Regions from separate parts of the Roseibium album genome, predicted to be linked through region 3. Evidence: predicted binding sites of a transcription regulator. Region 3 holds the regulator's gene; each other region holds the start of a gene.
The links. The regulator LexA, encoded in region 3, represses DNA repair genes until DNA is damaged. The targets are predictions, from matches to a motif close to TGTTCNNNNTGTGTTCNG.
Positions count from the first base shown of each region.

Region 1: a site for LexA is predicted at 3,180-3,197, ahead of recA (recombinase RecA). Genes of this name have one in related genera too.
Region 2: a site for LexA is predicted at 2,560-2,577, ahead of uvrA (excinuclease ABC subunit UvrA). Genes of this name have one in related genera too.
Region 4: a site for LexA is predicted at 1,757-1,774, ahead of ACO6TI_RS12715 (PA0069 family radical SAM protein). Genes of this name have one in related genera too.

Region 1 is NZ_OZ247583.1:5,402,021-5,408,013, forward strand. It holds gene alaS (alanine--tRNA ligase) at 1-1,706, opposite strand, end outside; gene recA (recombinase RecA) at 1,977-3,062, opposite strand; gene ACO6TI_RS24850 (carbohydrate kinase family protein) at 3,379-4,320, shown strand; gene ACO6TI_RS24855 (pseudouridine-5'-phosphate glycosidase) at 4,414-5,346, shown strand; gene ACO6TI_RS24860 (cell surface protein) at 5,626-5,993, shown strand, end outside.
Region 2 is NZ_OZ247583.1:4,497,347-4,503,339, reverse strand. It holds gene ACO6TI_RS20460 (L,D-transpeptidase family protein) at 1-753, opposite strand, end outside; gene ACO6TI_RS20455 (hypothetical protein) at 1,212-1,691, shown strand; gene ACO6TI_RS20450 (single-stranded DNA-binding protein) at 1,747-2,265, opposite strand; gene uvrA (excinuclease ABC subunit UvrA) at 2,777-5,707, shown strand; gene ACO6TI_RS20440 (DUF1127 domain-containing protein) at 5,941-5,993, shown strand, end outside.
Region 3 is NZ_OZ247583.1:4,773,017-4,779,009, forward strand. It holds gene ACO6TI_RS21790 (protoglobin domain-containing protein) at 206-1,546, shown strand; gene ACO6TI_RS21795 (LuxR family transcriptional regulator) at 1,897-2,652, opposite strand; gene lexA (transcriptional repressor LexA) at 3,449-4,159, shown strand; gene ACO6TI_RS21805 (ComEC/Rec2 family competence protein) at 4,252-5,993, opposite strand, start outside.
Region 4 is NZ_OZ247583.1:2,733,003-2,738,995, forward strand. It holds gene ACO6TI_RS12710 (ribonuclease HII) at 1-557, opposite strand, end outside; gene ACO6TI_RS12715 (PA0069 family radical SAM protein) at 602-1,678, opposite strand; gene ACO6TI_RS12720 (glycosyltransferase) at 1,844-2,539, shown strand; gene ACO6TI_RS12725 (glutathione S-transferase family protein) at 2,536-3,504, opposite strand; gene ACO6TI_RS12730 (GNAT family N-acetyltransferase) at 3,541-4,041, opposite strand; gene moaB (molybdenum cofactor biosynthesis protein B) at 4,046-4,603, opposite strand; gene ACO6TI_RS12740 (PLP-dependent aminotransferase family protein) at 4,788-5,993, shown strand, end outside.

The sequences.
Region 1 (5,993 bases), 630 kb from region 3:
ACAAGGTGTGTCGCGGAATGGTTTGCCCGCACAGCGCTGCGCCGGGCGTGGTCAACCTTCAGCTCCAGAGCAAGGCCGGGGACGAGCTCTCCGTCCTCAACCGTGACACTGTGGACAAAAAGACCATCGGCTTTTTTCTGCGTGTTGGTCACCGTAGCTTTCAGACCGGCTGCAAGCATCTCTCCGGTATCACCGACCTGACCACCGCTTTCACCATAGAACGGTGTCTGGTTCAGAACGACGAAGCCGCTTTCACCGGCGGACAGTTTTTCGATTTCCATATCTTCAGAGGCAAGTGCAACAACAACACCTTCCGCGCGCTCGGTCTCGTAGCCGAGAAAATCCGTCGCGCCGTGTTTTTCCTTCAAGGCAAACCAGACGGCCTCGGTAGCGGCCCCTCCGGCCCCGGACCAGGCAGCGCGAGCTTCGGCTTTCTGGCGCTCCATCGCGGCATCAAAACCGTCGGTATCGACGGATATGTCGCGCGCGCGCAGCGCGTCCTGTGTCAGGTCGAGCGGGAAGCCATATGTGTCGTAAAGCTTGAAGGCCGTTTCACCGTCAAGCTGGCCACCGGCCGTCAGATCGTCCGTTGCGGTGTCGAGCAACCCAAGGCCGCGTTCCAGCGTCTTGCGGAACCGGGTCTCTTCCAGCTTCAGCGTTTCGGTGATCAGGTCCTCTGCGCGAGACAGTTCCGGATAGGCACGTCCCATTTCACGCACGAGTGTCGGCACCAGCTTGTGCATGAGGGGTTCAGCCGCACCAAGGAGATGCGCGTGGCGCATCCCCCTTCGCATGATACGGCGCAGCACGTAGCCGCGGCCCTCATTGGAGGGCAATACACCATCAGCGATCAGAAAACTTGTCGAGCGCAGATGATCAGCAATCACCCGATGACTGCCGAGCGCAGCACCGGCAGCTTCGACATTCGTTTCATGTTCCGACGCAGCGATCAGCGCCTTGAACAGGTCGATATCGTAGTTGTTGTGGACGCCCTGCAATATGGTCGCCAGTCTCTCGATACCCATGCCCGTATCAATCGAGGGACGCGGCAGGTCGAGACGTTCATCGCTCGTCTGCTCGTATTGCATGAAGACGAGGTTCCATATCTCGATGAAACGGTCGCCATCCTCTTCGGCGGAACCTGGAGGACCACCCCAGATATGATCGCCGTGGTCGTAAAAGATTTCCGAACACGGACCGCAGGGTCCCGTATCACCCATGGACCAGAAGTTGTCCGACGTTGGAATACGGATAATCCTGTCATCGCTGAGGCCGGCAATTTTCTTCCAGAATCCGGCAGCTGCCTCGTCCTGAGAATAAACGGTTACGAGAAGCCGGTCCGCGGGCAACCCGTATTCCTTCGTGATCAGGTTCCAGGCAAGCTCGATTGCTCTTTCCTTGAAGTAGTCTCCAAAGGAGAAATTGCCGAGCATCTCGAAGAACGTGTGGTGACGGGCCGTGTAACCGACATTGTCCAGATCGTTGTGCTTCCCGCCGGCGCGGACAACCTTCTGGGCGGTCACAGCGCGCGAATAGGGGCGTGTTTCCAGCCCGGTAAAAACGTTCTTGAACTGGTTCATGCCCGCATTCGCGAACATCAGGGTCGGGTCATTGCGCGGAACCAGCGGTCCGGACTCAACCACTTCGTGATCGTTTTTCTTGAAAAAGTCCAGAAAGGTAGAACGGATTTCATTTACGCCGGTCATTCGGGTCTCACATCAGTGCCTGCCCTTGGTAATTCGGGCCAATTGAAAATCTAAAGGTGCGAAGGCCCCATTTCAGGGTCCGCACCGGAACTGCCTTTTAACTTTGACCTCAAACCCTGTCCAGCAATTGAGCACGTCCTGACAAAGTCAGAGCACTCCATGAGCGCTGGTCCTTTTCCGATAGACAATGAAAAAGGCTTTCTCCGAAACGGGAGAAAGCCTCTATCAAATCGCGCAAGTCACCGATACTAAGTATTCAAAAACAATATCTTAGCCTTGGTCATCAACCAGATCTTCAGCGCTTTCAGCCGCTTCAGGGTCAATGATCGCTTCCGCAATCAGGCCTGCATTCTGACGGATGGCCAGTTCAATTTCCTCCGCAATTTCCGAATTGTCTTTCAGAAACTGCTTGGCATTTTCCCGGCCCTGACCGAGGCGCTGGCTGTTGTAGGAGAACCACGAACCGGACTTTTCGACAACATTGCCTTTGACGCCGAGGTCGATGAGCTCACCCATCTTGGAAACGCCTTCGCCATAGACGATATCAAATTCAACCTGCCGGAAGGGAGGGGCAAGCTTGTTCTTGACCACTTTCACACGTGTCTGGTTTCCGACGACCTCGTCACGATCCTTGATCGCGCCTATCCGGCGAATGTCGAGACGGACGGAGGCATAGAACTTCAGCGCATTACCACCTGTTGTGGTTTCGGGAGACCCGAACATCACACCGATCTTCATACGGATCTGGTTGATGAAGACGACCATGCACTTTGACTTGGAAATCGAAGCCGTGAGTTTGCGCAGGGCCTGGCTCATCAGGCGGGCCTGCATGCCGGGCAAACTGTCACCCATCTCGCCTTCCAGCTCGGCCTTCGGCGTCAGAGCGGCGACGGAGTCAACGACCAGTACATCGACCGCGCCCGACCGGACCAGCGTGTCGGCGATCTCCAGAGCCTGTTCACCGGCATCCGGCTGCGATATCAGCAAGTTGTCGATATCGACACCAAGCTTACGAGCATAGAGAGGATCAAGAGCATGCTCTGCATCTATGAAAGCGCAGATACCGCCCTCTTTCTGGGCTTCGGCGACGGTATGCAGGGCAAGCGTTGTCTTGCCGGAAGACTCAGGGCCGTAAATCTCGACAACACGGCCGCGCGGCAATCCACCGATCCCGAGTGCAATATCAAGACCCAGGGACCCGGTCGAAACAGATTGAACCTCAACAACCTGCCCCTGCCCCATCCGCATGATGGATCCTTTGCCAAAGGAGCGTTCAATCTGGCTGAGCGCTGCATCCAGCGCTTTTGTCTTATCCATCTGGCTGCTTTCTACGAGACGAAGTGTATTTTGCGACATAGCTTACGCTCCTTATTCCACGACGGACGCGTTGTTTCAATGGATGGGTTTGTACACTATTTGTTCTCAATAAACAAGAACAACAAACTGCTTGGTTTTAATACGGAAATTATACTTTGTTTCCAATATGTTCTCATTTTCGTCAAATAAGATACCGTTGCGTTAGAAAAGAATGGAAACATATCGTGATTCTGTCTTCCGGCAGAATCGCGTCACCCGCCGAACAGGTTGCCGCAGTCTTGATGATCTGCTAGCCCGCAGGTTTTCTCGGTCCCGGTCAAAAGACCGGCCTGCTCTAGACGGAAGTGCCATACCTGTGTTCTCCACACCCGAATATCGATTGGTTTCCATCGGTGCGGTTCACTACGATACGATTGCGCATGCGGTCACCAAAATTCATCGTGAGACATCGACCCCTGCCCGCTTCAGCGCCAGACCGGGCGGCGTTGCCACCAACATCGCCCGCGCCGTTTCACAGCTTGGTGTTGAAACGACTTTGATCGGAGCAGTCGGTGGAGACGGTGCTGCTCATATGCTTGAAGATCAACTGACACGGGAAGGACTTCGCCTGAACCTGGTGCAGCGCCTGGATCATTCGACAGGACAATATCTCGCATTCCATGACCCTGGCGGAGAACTTGCCGCGGCCTGCGTCGACGATCGTGTCTTGTCCGAAGCACCGGACAATCTGTTCGACACTCTCCTGGACAAGGAAACAAAGGTATCAACCGAAAAGACCCTTTGGTTTCTTGACGCGAACTTGCCCGAAGCGATGCTGCAGCACACCATCGAACGTATCGGCGGCCAGTTTGTCATCGCCAATGCGGTCTCGGACGCCAAGGCACCGCGTCTCGGACCTGTTCTGAAGGGTCTCGATTGCCTCACGCTCAACAAAAGCGAAGCAGCATCTCTCCTTAACAGGCCTACCGAGACACCCGCCGAAGCGTTGGCGCAGGCATTGATCGACAGCGGCCTGAAGTCGTTCATCCTGACCAACGGTGGCGGCGAATTGCGGGTATTTTCCGGCGAAACGCTGCGCAGCTTCGCTCCTCATACAGCCGAAATCGTGGATGTAACCGGCGCAGGCGATGCCTTGACCGCCGGAATGATCGCGGCACTGGCAAGAGGGTATGACCTCCTCGATGCGACGCGCTTCGGATTGTCGGCGGCGGCGCTGACCCTGAGGTCTACCGGTGCGCTTGCCGGCGATTTGTCCTGGCAAAATCTCGAGATTTTTGACCAGTCGGACAAATTGTAGCCTTGGCGCAACGCCACGATCTCCCTATAAGGCGCTCAACTCACGTCCCAACAATTTTGGATGGGACAGCCTCAACAACAAAGGCCTCACAACGTGACCCAACCTTCCAACGCCGCCGCCGTCCAAACGTTGATTGTCTATAGCGAAGAAGTCAGCGAGGCCCTTGCATCCGCCAAACCCGTTGTTGCGCTGGAATCGACAATCATCACCCACGGCATGCCGTTTCCCCGCAACGTCGAAACCGCGCGGCAGGTTGAGGCTGATATTCGCGCGGAAGGCGCCGTACCCGCGACAATCGCCATCATGGACGGCAAGCTTCACGTTGGCCTGAGTGATGCGGATCTCGATCGTCTCGCACAGGCAGACGACGTTATGAAGTGTTCACGGGCAGACATGACTTTTGCTTTGGCGACAGGCCGTTTTGGCGCTACGACCGTTGCAGCCACGATGATGGCCGCGCACCTCGCCGGCGTAAAGGTTTTTGCAACCGGCGGCATCGGCGGCGTTCACAAGGGCGCCGAAGAGACCTTTGATGTTTCTGCCGATCTCGACGAACTTGCACGGACGCCTGTTTGCGTTGTCAGTGCAGGAGCAAAAGCGCTGCTCGACATTCCGAAAACACTCGAGGTACTGGAGACCAAGGGCGTTCCTGTGATCGCCTATGGAACAGAAGAGCTTCCGGCTTTCTGGTCACGCAACAGTGGACTTGTCGCGCCCTATTCACTGAACTCGGCAAGTGAAATCGGCCGGCTTTTGAACATGCGCGCCAAATTCACTGATCACGGCGGCGTACTTATAGCCAATCCGGTCCCAGAAGCTGACGAGATCCCGCGCGATGAAATGTCCGGGTACATTGATGCAGCAATCAAAAAAGCCGAAAGAGAAAAAATCAGGGGCAAGGACGTCACTCCCTTTGTCCTTGGTGCAATTCTTGAGCTGACCGATGGCAGGAGCCTCGACACCAACATCGCCCTGGTGCGCAACAACGCGCGGCTGGCGGCAAAGATCGCTGCCAATCTTGGCTGAAATCCAACCCGGTTTCACAATCGGAGCAGCAGAGACGCCTGATCCCTTTTGACAATCCCCGTCGTTCGATATGACGCCGTCGCAATTGTCGCCTGCGGGTTGTGTGCGCGCAGATTGTGACCGGCGGCAAATTTCCTGTCAACCGACGCTAAGCCGTTGACAGAGCGGCGTTAGCCTGCCCTTACTTGCAGCATATGATTGTCAACGGGACGGCAGGGCGAACCTCAGGGAATGTGCCCCCACCATTTATAAAAGCCGTTTCGCACAGGAGGCTCGAAAATGACTGACGCGTCAACACCGGAAACCACCGGAACGGCAGCAACGCCGGCGGGAAGCTTCTCACCGCTTCAGTATCTCGATCGCGCATTGTCGACACTGCGCGATATTGGAATTACGCCGGAATCTGAAGCGGACGCACCTATCAACGCGCTTCTTGAACAGATTTCGGAGCTGTCTCCCGACAAGGTGCTGGTCATCTCGCGCACGCTCAGCCAGGCTTCCAATTTCAACGAGGTTGTCCGCACGCAGGTCCAGCAGATGGATATCGGTGAGCGATACGAGGAAATCACCAACGCCTTCAATTCCATCAGGGACGACGCCAAGTCGCTGGTGGATCAGCTGGCAGACGGCAAGATCTCCTTCACGGA
Region 2 (5,993 bases), 280 kb from region 3:
AGGGTCGACCCGGCCGCGCGTTGCGTCCAGCACATAGGTCATCGCCGCCGCACTCAGTTCCATTTCAAACCGCATCAACGCAGCTTCTTTTTCAGCCGCGCCGAGACCTGAAACAGCTGGGGGTGCAACAAAATAATCTTCCGGGACGAGTGCGAATTTGCCAGTCGCCGCCATGGCCTTGCGCATTTGCTCGGCCTTGGGTGTTGCTTGTCCGTCTTTCACCCAGACAAAATCGGGATGTTCCCTGTAATAGGCGATCAACGCTTCTCCGACTTCCGGCAAAACAGTCAGGGACAGTTCCTTGAGTGCCGGGCGTGCGCGGTCGAAGTTCGTAAGCACGACGGGTTCGACCGGAACAATGTCTCTTTCCACTGTTGCCGTGTCGGCAGGCTCGACGCTCGCGTCTGCCGGCTTGATCTCTGCGGTCTTCTTTTCAGAAAGCGGTGCGAGCGAAACAACTTTCCACTTGTCGGGTGTGTAGTTGAGATAGCGCGGTGCGGACACTTTCACCGTGGCGGCCTTTTTACGCAGCTGCTCCTGCTTCTGGCGTTCCTGCTGCCTGCGATGATTTTCAGGATTGAACAGGCGCTGAAACAGTCCCTGCGCGGCGGCGTGTTCGGTACTTGCGACACCGAACCCCGTTGCAAGCACCGACGCCATGAGACAGGCCTTGATCGAGTTTTTCATCGCGGTTCGGAAGCGGTTTCCAGTGTCCGTTTCATGGAACCCGTTCACGCGCACGTCTTGTTTCATATCGCTTGCCTGCATTGCCTAAACCCACAAGTCAAAAGTCGGCCTGATGTCAGATCCGTTGCCCATTCAGCCGGACAACACATCCTCACTGCCGTCAAGAAATCGCCCGGAAGACCGTCCTTCCGCACCTTCTTCTTGCATCGGTTTCCGGCTCAACTCCGCACATCTTTGCTGGAACTGTGACGCGAAACGCAAGAAGCAAACTGGTTAATACTATAACAGGCTTGATCAGGGGGTTAAGGGCAAGCGTCATTCACACCTTTTAAATTCAATTCAGTGTGACGATTTTGTCTCTAAGAGAATATCCCCTGTGTTCGGCAGATCAATTTTTTAAATTGTATGAATAACTTAGTGCCAACAAAAAAGCTCTCACCCGTGATGTTCATCACGGCCACGCGGCGCCTTTAAAACTAGGAACGTGAGTACAAAACCGAACATTATTATCCGGAGCGCAGCGAATGCCGTTTCAATTCAACATCGGGGATCACGTTTCGCCCCAGGCCGGATTCGTTGAATTCAGCGCGCCACAACACGACCAGCTGAAATGGTGCCGGAGCAAATTGTTCAAGATGGTCGCCGGAAACCTGAGCTGCGACGACTATTTCCGCTCACTGCCGAACAGCAGAACGCTCACCGACCTGATAAACGACAGCAGCATCTGGGTGAATTACGGGCCGGGTATCGCAACACCGTTCTACGGCAAAACGTATTCTGCCTCCGGCGAAATAGGTATTGCGGACAGCGCTTTCAGGATGGGCCGCTGGACTGTCCTTGCAACGATCATCCATGAGCTTGCCCATGTAAATGGTGCGCCCGGTCGGGGTGGAGATACGCGCGCTGAGGAGGCGGTCTATCATTGCGGGCTGGCAACTTCAGACGCGTCTTACGGTCTCGACGAGGTTCCTGGAACACCCTGCTATCCGGAATACGGAGACTGAAAACAATGTGCCGCCCGGAGCCATCTGACCGAAGGCTCCAGGCCGAAAACATGCCCTAGAACGGGATTTCGTCGTCCATCGGACCGGCACCACCGCCACCGGATCCGCCAAATCCGCCGCCGCCGGAACCGCCGCCATGGCCGCCACCGCCGAAACTTCCGCCGCCGCCGCCCTGGGATTCATTGCCGTAATCAGGAAGGCCGCCGGACTGACCGCCTTCGCCACGCCCGTCGAGCATCGTCAGATTTGAATTGAATCCCTGCAGCACGACCTCGGTTGAATAACGGTCCTGACCGGACTGGTCCTGCCACTTGCGCGTCTGGAGCTGACCTTCCAGGTAGATCTTGGAGCCCTTGCGCAGGTATTGCTCTGCGACCTTGCAAAGTCCCTCATTGAAGATGACCACACGATGCCATTCGGTTTTCTCCCGGCGCTCGCCGCTGTTTCGGTCCCGCCAGGATTCAGATGTGGCAATACGCAGGTTGGCGATAGGCCTGCCATCCTGTGTCCGGCGAATTTCCGGATCAGCACCCAAGTTGCCGACCAAAATGACTTTGTTGACGCTACCCGCCATCCTGCACTCCTGTTTGTTCTCGCAGCTATTCCGGTTCCGCGATTGTTTCCGGAACTTGTTTTAACGGAACCATTCTGCCCGCCTTGGCGCTAGAAAGCAGAACCGTAGCGGCACTCCAACCGTTTCGCCCATGTTTTCGTTCACGTGCACCCATTTTCCACAAGGCAAAGGAATTGATGCGCATGAAATCGCGGAATTTTGTGCCGATTGCGCAACCGACACCTCGTTCATCCGTTCCACGCCACCAGAAAATCGAGATACAATGCCGTCGACAACCGTCTTTTTTCCGTTATATGTACTTGTTTTGTTCTTATCACTTCTATAAAAAAGTTGCAATCGAACTGAGCAAATATGCGTGTTTCCATCCGATGACCAATTCACCCGACTGGATGTTACGCGGTTAGCTGCTATATCGGGAAAATGACAGACGGGTTCGGGATCACCAACCCTCAATGCAGATAGACCAGCGGCAGGCGTTCGGCTTGCTGCATGTTTGGCAGGAAAATCAAGAATGTCGACAAATGACGGCACTCGCCCGGACGAGTCTCGAACTACGGATCCGACAAAAGTGATCAGCATTCGCGGCGCCAGAGAGCACAATCTCAAGGGGGTGGATCTTGATTTGCCGCGCGACCGCTTGATCGTAATGACCGGTCTGTCCGGATCGGGCAAGTCGTCTCTCGCCTTTGACACAATCTACGCCGAAGGACAACGACGGTACGTGGAGAGCCTGTCGGCCTACGCAAGGCAGTTTCTGGAAATGATGCAGAAGCCGGATGTCGACCAGATCGACGGACTTTCGCCGGCAATTTCCATCGAACAGAAGACGACGTCGCGCAACCCCCGCTCGACCGTGGGGACCGTCACCGAAATCTATGACTACATGAGGCTTCTCTTTGCCCGTGTCGGCATCCCCTATTCGCCGGCCACCGGCCTGCCGATCGAAAGCCAGACGGTGAGTCAGATGGTCGACCGGGTCATGGAACTGGAGGAAGGCGCCCGCCTCTATCTGCTGGCACCCATGGTACGGGGACGCAAGGGAGAATATCGCAAAGAACTTGCCGAACTCATGAAAAAGGGGTTTCAGCGGGTCAAGATCGACGGAACGTTCCATGAAATTGCGGAAGCTCCTGCCCTCGACAAGAAGTACAAACACGATATCGATGTTGTCGTGGACCGCCTTGTCGTACGCGATGATATCTCGGGCCGGCTGGCAGACTCTCTTGAAACAGCCCTGAGACTTGCCGACGGTATCGCGATCGCCGAATTTGCAGACAAGACGGATGAAAAGGGCAATCCGGAACGTCTGATCTTTTCCGAAAAATTCGCATGTCCGGTATCCGGCTTCACAATATCCGAAATCGAACCGAGGCTGTTTTCGTTCAACAATCCGTTCGGTGCCTGCCCGACGTGCGACGGCCTGGGAACGACACTTGCCTTCGAAGAAGACCTTGTCGTCCCGGATCACTCGCTGTCATTGCGTGAAGGTGCGGTTCTGCCCTGGGCCAAGACGGGGTCCACCTCCCCATATTACGCACAGACCCTGGAAGCGCTTTGCAGCCATTTCAAGGTCACGATGTCGACACCCTGGAAAGACCTGCCCGGAGAGGTTCAGGATGCGATCCTGCACGGAACCGGCAAGACACTTGTTGAATTTGTCTATGACGACGGCGTGCGCAGTTACCGCACTGAAAAGACCTTTGAGGGCGTGATCGGCAACATCGAACGTCGCTGGCGGGAAACGGAATCTTCCTGGGTCCGCGAAGAACTGGCCAGGTACCAGTCGGACCATGCCTGCCCGGCCTGTGGCGGTTTCCGTCTGAAACCGGAGGCCCTGGCCGTCAAGATCGCGGGAAAGCATATCGGTGAAGTGACCGAACACTCGATCCGGCATGCCAGGGACTGGTTCGATACGTTGCCCGACCAACTGAATGAAAAACAGTCGGAAATTGCCGGACGGATCCTCAAGGAAATCCGTGAGCGTTTGAAATTCCTAAACGATGTCGGCCTTGAGTATCTGACACTGTCGCGTTCTTCCGGGACGCTGTCAGGAGGAGAAAGCCAGCGCATCCGCCTTGCGTCGCAGATTGGGTCCGGTCTGACGGGTGTCCTTTATGTCCTCGATGAACCTTCCATCGGCCTGCATCAACGTGACAATGCCCGGCTTCTGGAAACACTTAAACATCTACGGGATCTCGGTAATACGGTCATCGTGGTCGAACATGACGAAGATGCTGTTCTGACTGCAGACTATGTCGTCGACGTCGGTCCGGGTGCCGGCGTGCACGGCGGTGAAGTGGTTGCGAAGGGCAGTCCTGCAGAAATCATGGCCAACACAAGGTCGTTGACCGGGGAATACCTTTCCGGAGCGAGAATGATTTCGCGCCCGGACGGCAGACGCAAGATCAACAAAAAACGGAAACTCTCTGTCCGCGGCGCACGAGGCAACAACCTCAAGGATATCGATGTCGATGTGCCTCTCGGCACATTCACCTGCGTCACCGGTGTCTCAGGTGGTGGCAAGTCGACATTCCTGATCGACACGCTCTACAAGGCTGCCGCCCGCCGTCTGAATGGCGCCAGAGACAATCCTGCCCCGCATGATCGTATTGAGGGGTTGGAAGTCCTGGATAAGGTAATCGATATCGATCAGTCGCCCATCGGGCGCACACCGCGCTCCAATCCGGCAACCTATACCGGTGCCTTTACACCGATCAGAGAGTGGTTTGCCGGCATGCCGGAGGCCAAGGCTCGAGGCTATCAGCCAGGGCGTTTTTCCTTCAACGTCAAGGGTGGACGTTGCGAAGCCTGCCAGGGTGACGGTGTCATCAAGATCGAAATGCACTTCCTGCCGGACGTTTATGTGACCTGCGACGTGTGCAAGGGTAAACGCTATAACCGGGAGACCCTGGAAGTCGAATTCAAGGGAAAATCCATTGCGGGCGTTCTCGACATGACCGTCGAGGAGGCCGCAGAATTCTTCGCAGCGGTTCCTGCTGTTCGTGACAAGATGAAAACGCTCGCGCGTGTCGGGCTCGGCTATATCAAGGTCGGTCAGCAGGCGACGACACTCTCCGGTGGCGAAGCTCAGCGTGTGAAGCTTGCCAAGGAACTGTCCAAACGGTCGACCGGGCGCACGCTATACATACTCGACGAACCGACGACGGGTCTTCATTTTCATGATGTCGCCAAACTTCTCGACGTTCTTCACGAACTTGTCGATCAGGGGAATTCGGTGCTGGTCATCGAGCACAATCTCGAAGTCATCAAGACCGCAGACTGGATAATCGATCTTGGTCCGGAAGGCGGCGATGGTGGCGGTGCCGTGGTCGCGACGGGTCGTCCGGAGGACGTGGCAGAGGTTCAGGCAAGTTACACAGGACAGTTCTTGAGCGAACTTTTGCAGCGCAGGCCGCAAAGAGCATCCGATGCTGCGGAATAGCCCAATGGGTTCCGCCTCTTGAATTTCTGTGCATCGCACCTAAATCTATAAAAGCATGCGACGTAAGCGATTTCCGGAATATGCCCTAACCATATCCCATGAAAATGCTGCATTGCATCATTTGCATGTCTGACATGCAAAGATGGCACTTCTTTTAATTCACTTGGTGAATTATATGTTTGATCAACAGAGACAAAGGCGCGGCATCGCCGTGTTGATCAAGGAATAACAAGATGTTTGACAATGTGCGTAGTAAGTACAGCAGCTGGGTAAGCTATCGTCGTGC
Region 3 (5,993 bases):
CTGCACATACGCATACGAATCAACCAATCAGAGTAAGTATTACAACGTAGCAATTGTAAGTTTTAACAGGAAGAAACTTACGACCTTTTCTTTACTGAAAGACCTGATTGTTCCCTGATCATCGTCAGCATCGAAATCATTCCAGCTTCAAACTGGAAATGTGTGGCTTGCAGTCGGCGTATGTCACAAGATTGGGATTGTCAGTATGACGCGGGATGTTGAAGTTTTTGATTGTCGCCTACGCTTTGCGCAAGTGGACGAAACTGTCATTTTGGGGCTCCAGTCTCTTTGGCCGGTCATCGAAAATGACCTTGATTGCATACTGACCGATTTCTACGATCATCTGCTGCAGTATTCAGAATTGGCGACAATGATCGGAGAGCAGCAAGGCAGGCTGGAAACCGCCCAGAAAGCCCATTGGGAAAAGCTGTTTTTACAAGGCTTTGATGATGACTATGTAGCCAGTATCAACCGGATCGGCCGCGTACATAGCCGGATCGGTCTGGAACCCAGATGGTACATCGCAGGGTACAAATTCGTTCTCGTCAGGCTACAGGATCTGATCGTCAGGAAGTTCCGTTTCTCGCCCGGCAAACTGTCCCGCGCGCTGTCTCATGTAACGACAGCCGTGCTGCTGGATCTGGACATGGCCATCTCGACCTATCAGGCGATTCTCATGGAGGCACAGGAAACCAGAACACGCGAACTCGATGATGCCATCGAGACATTCCAGGCGTCGGTCGAGGACCCCTTGGCAAATATCGGCATCAGAGCCGGTACGGTCGCTCAGGACGCGGGGCAGCTCCTGCAGGTCTGCGGATCCGCGAAATCCGAAACCGGATCAGCAACAGCTATATCGGAGGAAATCGGTATCAACGTCCAGACAGTAGCCTCTGCGACGGAAGAACTTTCTGCTTCAATACTGGAGATATCCAAGCAGGTGACCGGTGCCTCGCAAATCGCAAACCAGGCGCGCACGAATGCCGAGAGCACAAGTGGGGAAGTGGAAAGTCTCTCCGGGGCTGCCCAGAAAATTGGAGACGTGATTGGGCTTATTCAGGCAATTGCAGAACAAACCAATCTGTTGGCACTCAATGCAACCATTGAGGCTGCAAGAGCCGGTGACGCAGGAAAAGGGTTTGCGGTCGTCGCTGCGGAGGTAAAGGAACTCGCGACACAGACGTCCAGGGCAACCGAAGAAATCAGCCACCAGGTAGCGGAAATTCAGGGCGCCACAACAAACGCGGTCTCCTCGATCGGAACTATCGCCAATGTTGTTAGACAACTCGACGAAATGACGGCGTCAATTGCTGCCGCGGTCGAAGAACAAGGTGCGGCAACTGGCGAAATCTCAGCAAGCGTACAAACCGTTGCCGACGGCACGAACGTTCTTACAGGAAACATTTCCGGTGTCCTTCAGGCGATCGATTCCGCAGACGATACAAGCAACACCTTTTTGACAGCCGCACAGGAGATGGAACAGAGCGTCGAGACGATATCGTCGGAGATAACTGGCTTCTTCAACTCGGTCAGACAAATCCGCTGACGCCCGACCGACGGGAACGTATCGCACTGATCCTGATTGATAGCATCTGACATATCACTCCACAGACAGCAGCCAACTGTTCACGAAACTATGTGTCCGCAAATGAACACAGAAATGAAATACACTATCGAAAAAGTAATATTTTATGATTTCTCTGAAACATCAAATAGAATCAGAAATCAATCATGTTTAATCGAAAAATTTTTACAATGTAATTCTGAGGAGTTTAGCTAAAAATATATTTGTCATCTGTTTGAATATCTCCGTTTGGGCGAAGTAAATACCGGCGCTGCAAATCGGGTTGCAAATTTCGAGAGGGGTCACGGCAATCCTGCGCACATCGCAGCAAACTATCGCAGATTGATGTTTGCATGAGAAATCAGCCCCAACTCGTACGCAATCGCAATCATCTGAGCTTTGTTTTGAGCGTGCAGCTTTCTGCTGAGCGATGCGAGGTAGCCTGCGACCGTTGATTCGGCAACACCCAGGATAACTGCACATTCGGCGGAGGTTTTGCCCCTTGCAGACCACACCAGGCACTCCATTTCCCTGGCACTGAGGACAGTTTTGTCTCCAAGTTCGCTGATCAGCGCATACAAGCGGGAAAACGCGTAGAGGCCCATCATGTGCAACAGCGCACCTTCGCTGGGGGAAGGTATTGAACGTGTCCCGGAAAACCCTATCGCTCCTCGCCTTCCGGTCTTGTCGTGACAAGGAACGTAAAAATGGCGCGGCATTTTATGCTCCAGGAACAGGCTGATGGTGGCACTTTGCTCGTCCATTGGCCGCTGAACGCCCCCTTCTTCAAGGTCCACCACGATCGGGGTATGTTTCCTTCGCAATCCGTCGATGATTGGACTGTTTTCCAGCAGACCCAAACGATCATATTGGGCAACCAGGCTCCGTGGCCAATTGGATGCAATGAAGCTGGGGCGAATAAATTTCTCGGTAACCTGAGGAACGTTCAGTGCAACGTAATGATCAAACTGAAATTCCTGAGCGATCAGTTTCAATTTCCTGTAAAGCTCGGACGGGGTTTGCAATTCGTTTATCGACGAATAGAAATCGACAACAGATTCGAGTTGCGAATGAGTTGCTTCGGTCAATTACATACCCCACCCTGTCGAAGCTACCGATATTCCCAAGTATTTAATCGAGAAGTCGACGTCAGCAATCGATCTGTTCCTCGAATTTCGGCTTCGCCTGTTATTGAGGGAGTTCAAATACCAGATTAAGTTCGAATTCCTGCAAACGAATCGTCGCAGTGCAATTCAATTGCAACCGATAATTAGTGCAGCTGCCTTGAACGACAAGAACCTCCAGTCCACATCCCCGAACATTCCGCGAAAACGGGCGCTTCGACACCTGCAGAGTTGCAACCGATTGCAACAGGCCGTCCTGAAGACACTTCAATTGGACTGTCGCAAATAACCACGATGCAAACATCGGCACGCCCGAAAATCATCTGCTGGGAATCGCCTTTCGGGAATTGCCTGCGGACCAATCATCCACGAAAACAAATAACTTGAATCGAATTAATCGAGTTCGGTTAAGTTGACTGGCGCCACGTCCAACTTGGTCGCCTGACGACAACATTTGGCACCAGAAAATTCGTTCTCCCATTTGTTGCGACACCCGAAACCCGGCAATGCGAAATGACCTTCCGCGCATACCAAAACAGTCCGCAACACATTCAAAAAACACCTGAATCCAATTGAGACTGAAGTTGGGACCCAGTGCCAAAAGACCCGATGCCGCAAAATGTTGCCGGAGAGTTCAAGTCGGCTACGGTCGGACCGGAATAGAACAGTAAGAGAACATTTACCCTTGCAGAACACAATGGGAACAGGTAGATTGTTCTTGATTTGTACCAGCCCGTTCTTGTGGTCAGGGGAAGCCGACATGCTCACGCGCAAGCAGTATGAACTGCTCATGTTCATTCATGAAAGACTGAAGGAAACCGGTGTTCCACCCTCTTTCGATGAGATGAAGGACGCACTGGATCTTCGATCGAAATCCGGAATTCATCGGCTGATCACTGCACTTGAAGAGCGTGGCTTTATCAGACGGTTACCGAACCGGGCGCGGGCGATGGAAGTTGTTCGGCTGCCGGACTCGATTGCTCCGGGCCTTGGAACACCCAGACCCCGCGGGAGTTTTTCACCGGAGGTTATTGAGGGGTCACTGGGGAAATCCGAGCCGGCGCGCACCGCGCCTGCCCCCGAAGTTGCCGCGACCGAAATTCCCGTTATGGGTCGAATTGCGGCCGGTGTTCCGATCGAGGCCATTCAGACACACAGCCATACGATTACTGTCCCTCAGGAACTCCTTGGAAAAGGGGAACACTACGCATTGGAAGTGCGCGGTGATTCCATGATCGAGGCGGGTATTCTAGACGGCGACACCGTGCTCATCAGGCGAACGGACAGTGCCGACAGTGGTGACATTGTTGTGGCGCTGGTCGACGAAGAAGAAGCCACTTTGAAGCGGTTGCGCAAGAAAGGTGCCTCGATCGCTCTTGAAGCAGCCAATCCCGCATACGAAACCCGTATTTTCGGACCTGGTAGAGTTCGCGTGCAAGGTCGCCTGGTTGCGCTGTTTCGTCAGTATTGACACCCCTGTCCGGTCACATCGGCTCTCGTTGAAGCCGGAAACGGCATTCTAAAACTGGATCGCAGTGCGGTGGCGTGCAGGGTTGCACGTCGTCATTGCAATTCGGCGCGCGTCACACCCCCTCGCTCGTGCCATGGTCGTGGCGCTGCAGCGATTGCATATCGAATCTTGGTGACGTGGATTGCGTTGGCAATCTCGGTGTCATCATAAGTGGCTGGAGTATCTGGAGAGGAATTGATCTCGGGGAGAACCTCCGCGCTCAACCAGAGCGAGACTGCACCCCTGCCCTGCCTTGTGCCGCCGTCGATAACCAGCCTTGCCCCGCATGTCGCTGGCACGATTAGATCGCTTACGATCAGATCGGCATACCTGCAATCCAGCGCAAGTGCTTTCTGCGATTTGGGCATTGCTATCAGAAGCGGTGCGGGAGGACTTTCCAGCTCCTCGTCTCCGCCTACAGCTGTATATGCCTTGATGACACACCCATCCGGATCGCATGTCTTTTGGGGCGATTTCATCTTGTGCGACATGATTTCGTGCGCTGGAACACCTTCGGTCTGATACCAGACATCAACCAGGAACGTTCGCCTTCCGCCGAGCCAATTCAGATCTCCGTTGATGTCCCTCGCCGATATCCTTGTTCCGGTGGCAGCAATTTGAACATCAGGGGGCTGAGAAAACAGAACCAGAATCAACCCGACTGTGAACGGTACCAATGCGCATGATCGCCACCATCCCCGCAGTAGCAGACAGGCAAAAAGTGCGATCGAAAAGGCAAACGCCTCGAATGCAGTCAAGCGTCCGATTGCGCCGGCGCCTCCGTCAAGTTCGGCAACGAAGGCCGCGATCTTGAGCAAGAGAGTGATCCCCAGGGACATGGCCGCAAGAGGAAGGGATGCCAGGCCGAAAGGCATCATTATCATTGCGAGAACACCCATCGGCATCACCAGCAAAGTGAATACCGGCATGCCGAGAAGATTGCCCAGCATGCCGAGAGGCGCTACCCGGCCAAAATGATATGCGGCGATGATGCCTGTTGCCAGGCCGGCAACAAGCGCGGTGATGACGAGGCCGGCCATCCAGTTTGAAATGGTGGACCCGACACGGCCTGGCAGGTTTTGCTGACGCCGGTTTTTCCCGGCAAAAGGCTCGCGGCGATCGCGCCACGTTTCGTAAACAGCTACGAGGCAAATGACCGCGGCAAAAGACATCTGGAAACCGGGGGAAAACAGTCTCTCCGGGGCAAGCAGCAGCAACAGCAAACCGGCAAGCGCGACGCTACGCAGAGTTAACCCCCTGCGTCCGACGAGGATCCCCAGAAACACAAGCGTGATCATCAGGAACGAGCGCTGTGTCGCGACAGAAGCACCTGATACGGCCAGATAGAAAATAGCCGCCAGAAGAGCTGCAACGGCTGCAAACTTGTGAATTGGCCAACGCAGGGTCAACGGCGGCAGAAGAGCAAGAAGAAACAGAACAGCGGCATATGCACCACCGGCGAACAGCGCCATGTGAAGTCCAGATATCGCCAGGATATGGGCCAAGCCCGCCGCTCGCAGGTTTTCCTCCTGGGTCTCGTCAATCCCGCTGCGGTCTCCCACAAGCAGGGCAACAACAAGAGCAGTCTCCTGGTCTGCGGGCAGATGTGTCGCTATCCTGTCAGCAATCCGTTGACGTAAGACCTGAATCAGAACATCGGCCTTTTGCCAGACAGGCATTTCGCCATCTGAAAGCAACTGCGGCGCTCCAAAACTGAACCCGGTAGCGCCAATCTGCAAAAAGAACGCACGAAAGGAAAAATCATACCCGCCAGGCAGGACTGGACCTGACGGCG
Region 4 (5,993 bases), 2.0 Mb from region 3:
CCATAGCCCTTGTGCCGGGCAAAGCCGTAGCCGGGGACATGTTCTTCGAGGCGCACCATCATGCGGTCTCGCGTAACCTTGGCGACGATGGAGGCCGCTGCAATGCACAGGCAGCGCCCGTCGCCCTTCACTAGTGCCTGTCCCTGCTGTTTGAGCTCGCGCGGCATGTCGCGTCCATCGACCAGCACGTAAGCCGGTACTTGGCTGAGGCCATTGACGGCCCGAACCATGGCGGAAAGTGTCGCAGCACGAATGTTCAAACGGTCGATTGTCGCCGGAGACGCGCTTGCGGTACAGACCCGGGCGGTCGAGACGATCTGCCCAAACAGTTCCTCGCGTCTTGCTTCCGTCAGCTTCTTGGAATCGTCGAGGCCATCCGGAACGTTGTCATAGTCCAGGATGACTGCAGCCGTAACGACGGGTCCTGCCCAGGGACCGCGCCCGGCTTCGTCGACACCGCAAAGCCCGCCGTGAAAGGAGGCTGCGTGCCGCTGTTCTATCCAGAGGTCCGGACTTTCCGGGAAAGGCAGGTCGAAGAGGGAAGGACCGAAAGTCATGATAGGACCCTGCCGCCGCTTCCCATGTGCTGCAAGCAGGTTCGTTAAAACAGGTTGAGTTGCACACCGCCTTTTTGTGGTTGAACGAAATCTGCCGTGTTCAGCTTTTTCCGGCGCAGGTTGAGACCGAGTCTTTTGGCAGCAAGCGAGAAGCGCTTGGCGATCTGCTCGGCATACGGACCGCGGCCGCGCATACGTTCACCCCACTTGGCATCGTAATCCTTGCCCCCCCGCATGGAGCGGACCAGGCTCATCACGTGCCGATAACGATCGGGGTGCTCGCGCAGCAGCCAGTCGCGGAACAGCTCCGAAACCTCCAGCGGCAGACGCAGCAGGATGAAACTTGCTTCACGCGCACCATGTTCGGCTGCGGCCTCAAGCAGTCCTTCGATCTCGCTGTCGGTCAGGGCAGGGATGATCGGAGCCATCATCACCGCGACCGGAATACCCGCATCGGAAAGGGCCCGAATTGCACCAAGGCGCTTGTGGGGAGCAGAGGTGCGAGGTTCCATTCCCCGGCACAACTTCCTGTCGAGTGTCGTCACCGAAAGCGCGACCTTGACCAGGTTACGCTCCGCCATCCTGGAGAGAATGTCGATATCGCGTGCGACAAGTGCGGACTTGGTGACAATAGCGACAGGATGCGAACATGCGTCCAGAACTTCCAGGATCTCGCGCATCAGTCCGTAGCTCTTCTCCAGGGGTTGATAGGGGTCTGTATTGGTGCCGATCGCGATCACACGCGGCGTGTATCCCGGTCTGGAAAGCTCGCGTTCAAGAAGGGCTGCAGCGTTGGGCTTTGCAAACAGCCGGGTTTCAAAATCCAGTCCGGGAGACAGGCCCATATAGGCATGGGTCGGGCGGGCGAAACAGTAGATGCAGCCGTGTTCGCAGCCTCGGTAGGGATTGATCGAGCGGTCGAAGGAAAGGTCCGGCGAATCGTTGCGCGTTATGATCGTGCGCGCTCGTTCATCCTGAACCTCTGTTTTTAGTGGAGGCAGATCTTCAAGACTGTCCCAGCCGTCATCGAAACTCTCCCGTGTCTGTGGTTCGAAGCGGCCCGTCTTGTTGAGAGCTGCTGCGCGTCCTCGACGGCGATCCTCGTTGAGCCGGGCTGACATTGCGTCTGTGTATTCTTCCGGGTCGACAGCGGTATCGGACTGCGGTGCGGCACTCATTGGACATTTTCACTGCAAAAAAAGAACATAACAGGAACATTAAATCAAAAACTCGATCATTCAAGCGGGTTATTTCGCACCTGCGAATTTTTCATGTAAAAGACGGCCATGATCAGTGTCGTCGTAGCAACGAAAAACTCGGAAACAGAATTGGTGCACGCGCTTTCGTCACTGGTGACGGCGGCCGCCGAGGGCGTGATCCGGGAAGTCATTATTGTGGACGGCGGATCCAATGATGCGACCGAGCAGGTCGCCGATGCGGCTGGCTGCAGCTGGGTGAATTGCAACGGTAAAACCCGCAGCGAGTGTCTGTCTCACGGTGCCGGGCTGGCCAAGAAGGGCGAGTGGCTGTTGTTCCTGTGGCCGGAAACGCTGCTGGAAAGCGGCTGGCATCATGAAGCCCAGGCTTTCATCGACCGGGCAAGCAGAGCGCCAAACGGGCTGACGACCGCCGCCAGTTTTCGCCTCAGATACGAAAGCTTCGGCATGAGCGCGCGCATCAGCGAGTCCTTGGCCGCACTGCGATCGCAATTGCTGGGAATGCCGTATGGTAACCAGGGTCTCCTGATCTCGCGTCAGTTCTACCAGGCGCTCGGGGGACACCGGCCGCTGCCGGAACTCGAGGACCTCGATATTGCCAAACGGATCGGCCGCAGTCAGATCGTATTGCTGAGGGCCGCCGCTGTGACAGCCGGTGCGGCGGAAGGTGATGGCTCGACAACCCGTTTTCGCCAGGCCTTTGCACGCTTCTGCGTCGGCGCATTGCGTATTCCCGCAAGCGTTGCCGTGAAATTGCACGGTTAGCAGATTTCAACAGGCTCCGAAAAATCGACAATCGGCCCCAGGGGCACGATCCCGTGCGGGTTGCGCACATCACTTCTGGAATGATAACCGCGCCGATAAATCTCGAGTTTCACCGTTTCGGCGACACCCGGCAGAGCGTAAAAGCGTCGTGCATAGGCCCAAAGGTTCGGATAGTCGGCGAGACGGTGGCGGTTGCACTTGAACGCACTCCAATAGGCAACGTCAAAACGGGCCAATGTCGGAAATAGCCGGATATCCGCTTCCGTCAAAACGTCCCCGGTGAGCCACGCGCTGGTCTCGAGCGTTTTTTCTATCCTCTCCAGCGCTTCGAAAACATCCCGGACACCATCGTCGTAGGCTGACTGCGAGCGCGCAAAGCCTGTCCGGTAAACACCATTGTTGAGCTTCGGATAGATATAGCTGTTCCAGTCGTCGATAGCCTCGAGCAAGCCCGCCGGCACATAATCGGTCGGGTTGTCGGCAATGTCCTGAAAGGCGCCATTGAACATTCGGATGATTTCGGCAGATTCGTTGCTGACCAGTTTCTCCGACTTCGTGTCCCAGAGCACCGGCACCGTGACGCGGCCGGTATAGTTGTCTGTGCCTGTGGAATAGATCTCGTGCAGCGCGGAAGAGCCAAAGAGCGTGTCGACATACCCGTCTTCCGGATTGAAAACCCAGCCTTCATCCGTCCGTCTGGGTGCGAGAACCGAAATTGGAATGTGGGTCTGAAGCCCCTTGAGCGCCCGCATCAGCAGCGTTCGGTGTGCCCAGGGACAATTCCAGGCGACGTAAAGATGATACCGTCCGCTTTCAGCCTTGAAATCGCCGCGCCCCGTCGGTCCTGCCGAACCATCGCGTGTAACCCAGTTTCTGATCTGGGCGCGAGAACGTTCAAATCGATCGGATGCAACGCCGTCACCTGTAGCGTCCTTGTCCCAGACACCGTCTACAAGCAATCCCATTTCGCACTCCCATTCACCCGCAGTCTTTGTATTTCGTCAAAGTGTCCGGGTCATGCGGACGGCGGGAAAGATCACGCCGCCCGGCAAGTCGATCGGAAACGGTTCCACGGTTTTGAAACCGCAGGCTTGGTAAAACGCTTCGCCGTTCAGTGTCGAGTAACAATTCAGTTCCTGCAGTCCGGCTGCGGTAGCTTCTTCCAGACACCGTTCCATCAAGGCACGTCCGATACCCTTGCCCGTGTGATCGGGATCGGTTCCAAAATGACGGATATTGCCATTTGAAGCCGTTTCGTTCCTGCCAGTCGGGGAGTGCTTGGTCCATCCTCCCGCGCCGACAATCTGGCCATCGCGAAACTCGGCTGCATAGTAGGTCCCCGAGGTCAGTAGGTTCGGCTGTGCATCGGTTATGAGCGGCAGCGCCCTTCGAAGGGTTTCTGCATCATAGGCCTCTGCCAGAAGAACAGAATAACTTTGCGCGAGCAGCGCTGAAACGGCGGCCGCATCGGCAGCAGTTGTTTCTCGGATCCTGAACGGCATCGCGTCACGCTTCCTGGAGTTTCCCGCGCTTGAGATGCTCATCGAGTCGCGGCATGATTTCTACGAAATTGCAGGGCATGTGGCGATAGTCGAGTTGCCATTTCAGGATGCCGTCCCAGGCATCCTTGCAGGCTCCGGGCGAACCGGGAAGCACGAAAATGTAAGTCGCGCCCGCAACGCCGCCGGTTGCCCGCGACTGGATCGTGGATGTGCCGATCTTGTCGTAGGAAATACGGTGAAAAACTTCCGAGAACCCGTCCATGCGTTTTTCAAACAGCGGTTCCATCGCCTCCGGCGTGACATCTCTGCCGGTAAAACCCGTGCCTCCGGTCGATATGATGACGTCGACGCCTTTGTCGGCAATCCATTTCCTTGCAATCTCCTGGATGGCGGGAACGTCATCGGTGACGATCTTGCGGTCGGCGAGCACATGCCCTGCCTTTTCAGCCCGGTCTGCAAGGGTGTTTCCGGATCGGTCGTCTTCCGGATTTCGGGTGTCGGAAACGGTCAGAACCGCGATGTTGAGCGGTACAAAGGGACGGGACTCATCGATACGTGACATGCGGGGCTCCTTTATTCGAGACATAGGGGAAGTTGAGTCAATCTTCCAGTGGTTGCCGGACTGCGCGTGCCAGACCCATCTACGCGAAATAAAATTACAAAAAATAACAAGAATGGGACACTTGCAAAACAATTAGGTCAGTATTATTGACTTAAATAACCGATAACATGCTTGAGAGTCGATCATGACAACCTGGGACAGTCTCTACGCCAGACGGGCGACGCGAATGCGCGCTTCGGAAATTCGCGAACTCCTCAAGCTGCTGGACCGGCCGGATGTGATTTCCTTTGCAGGAGGCATTCCGGATCCGGCACTTTTCCCGGCCAGGGAATTCAAGCAGGCCTATTCCGACATCCTGGGCGGTCCGGAGGCGGAAAGGGCACTCCAGTACGGCATCAGCGAAGGCAGCATCAGGCTACGCCAATGGATTGTCGAGCACATGGGAGAACTTGGTGTTTCCTGCAATCTGGAGAATATTCTCATCACGTCCGGATCTCAGCAGGGCCTTGACTACATCGGCAAACTGTTCCTGTCCGAAGACGATACTGCTCTTGTTCAGTGGCCGACCTATCTCGGAGCGGTCCAGGCGTTCAACGCGTATGAGCTTCATTTTGAACGGCTGGAGCCGCGCGCCAATCTGGACGCGAGTGACTATCTTGCCAGAGCGGAAGAAAAGGGCGGCGCAGTCAAATTCGCATATCTTTCGCCGGATTTTGCCAATCCGACAGGCCTGTCGCTTGACTTGGAAGAGCGCAAGCGCATTCTGTCGCTTGCTGGCGATCTCGCCTGCGCCGTGATCGAAGATGCTCCCTATCAGAGCCTTCGCTATGACGGCGAGCCGGTACGGGCGATGCTGGCGCTTGATTGCGATTGCAACGGCGGCATTGAAAACAGCCGGACGCTTTATTGCGGCAGTTTTTCAAAGTCGCTTTCGCCCGGCCTGCGGCTCGGCTGGATCTGTGCGGCGTCCGAAGTCATTTCCCGGCTGGTTCTGATCAAACAGGCGAGTGATCTCAACACACCGGTTCTCAACCAGGAAGCCATGGCGCGCGTTGCCGAGACGAAGTTCGAGAGCCATACCGCGCGCACAAATGCGATTTACAGGGACCGTCGCGACGCAATGCTTGCGGCCCTGGAAAAACACATGCCCGCTGGTACGAGCTGGACCCGGCCGGAAGGCGGCATGTTTATCTGGGTGGAGTTGCCGGAGGAACTTGATGCGTCGGATTTGCTTGAGCGCTCGGTCGAGACCGCAAAGGTGGCCTTTGTACCCGGCAGGGCCTTTCATCCGGACGGGAGCGGCGGCAACACCTTGAGACTGAGTTTTTCCTGCGCCGACACGGGCAAAATTGAACAGGGGATTTCAAGGCTTGGTGCCCTGATCAGCGAA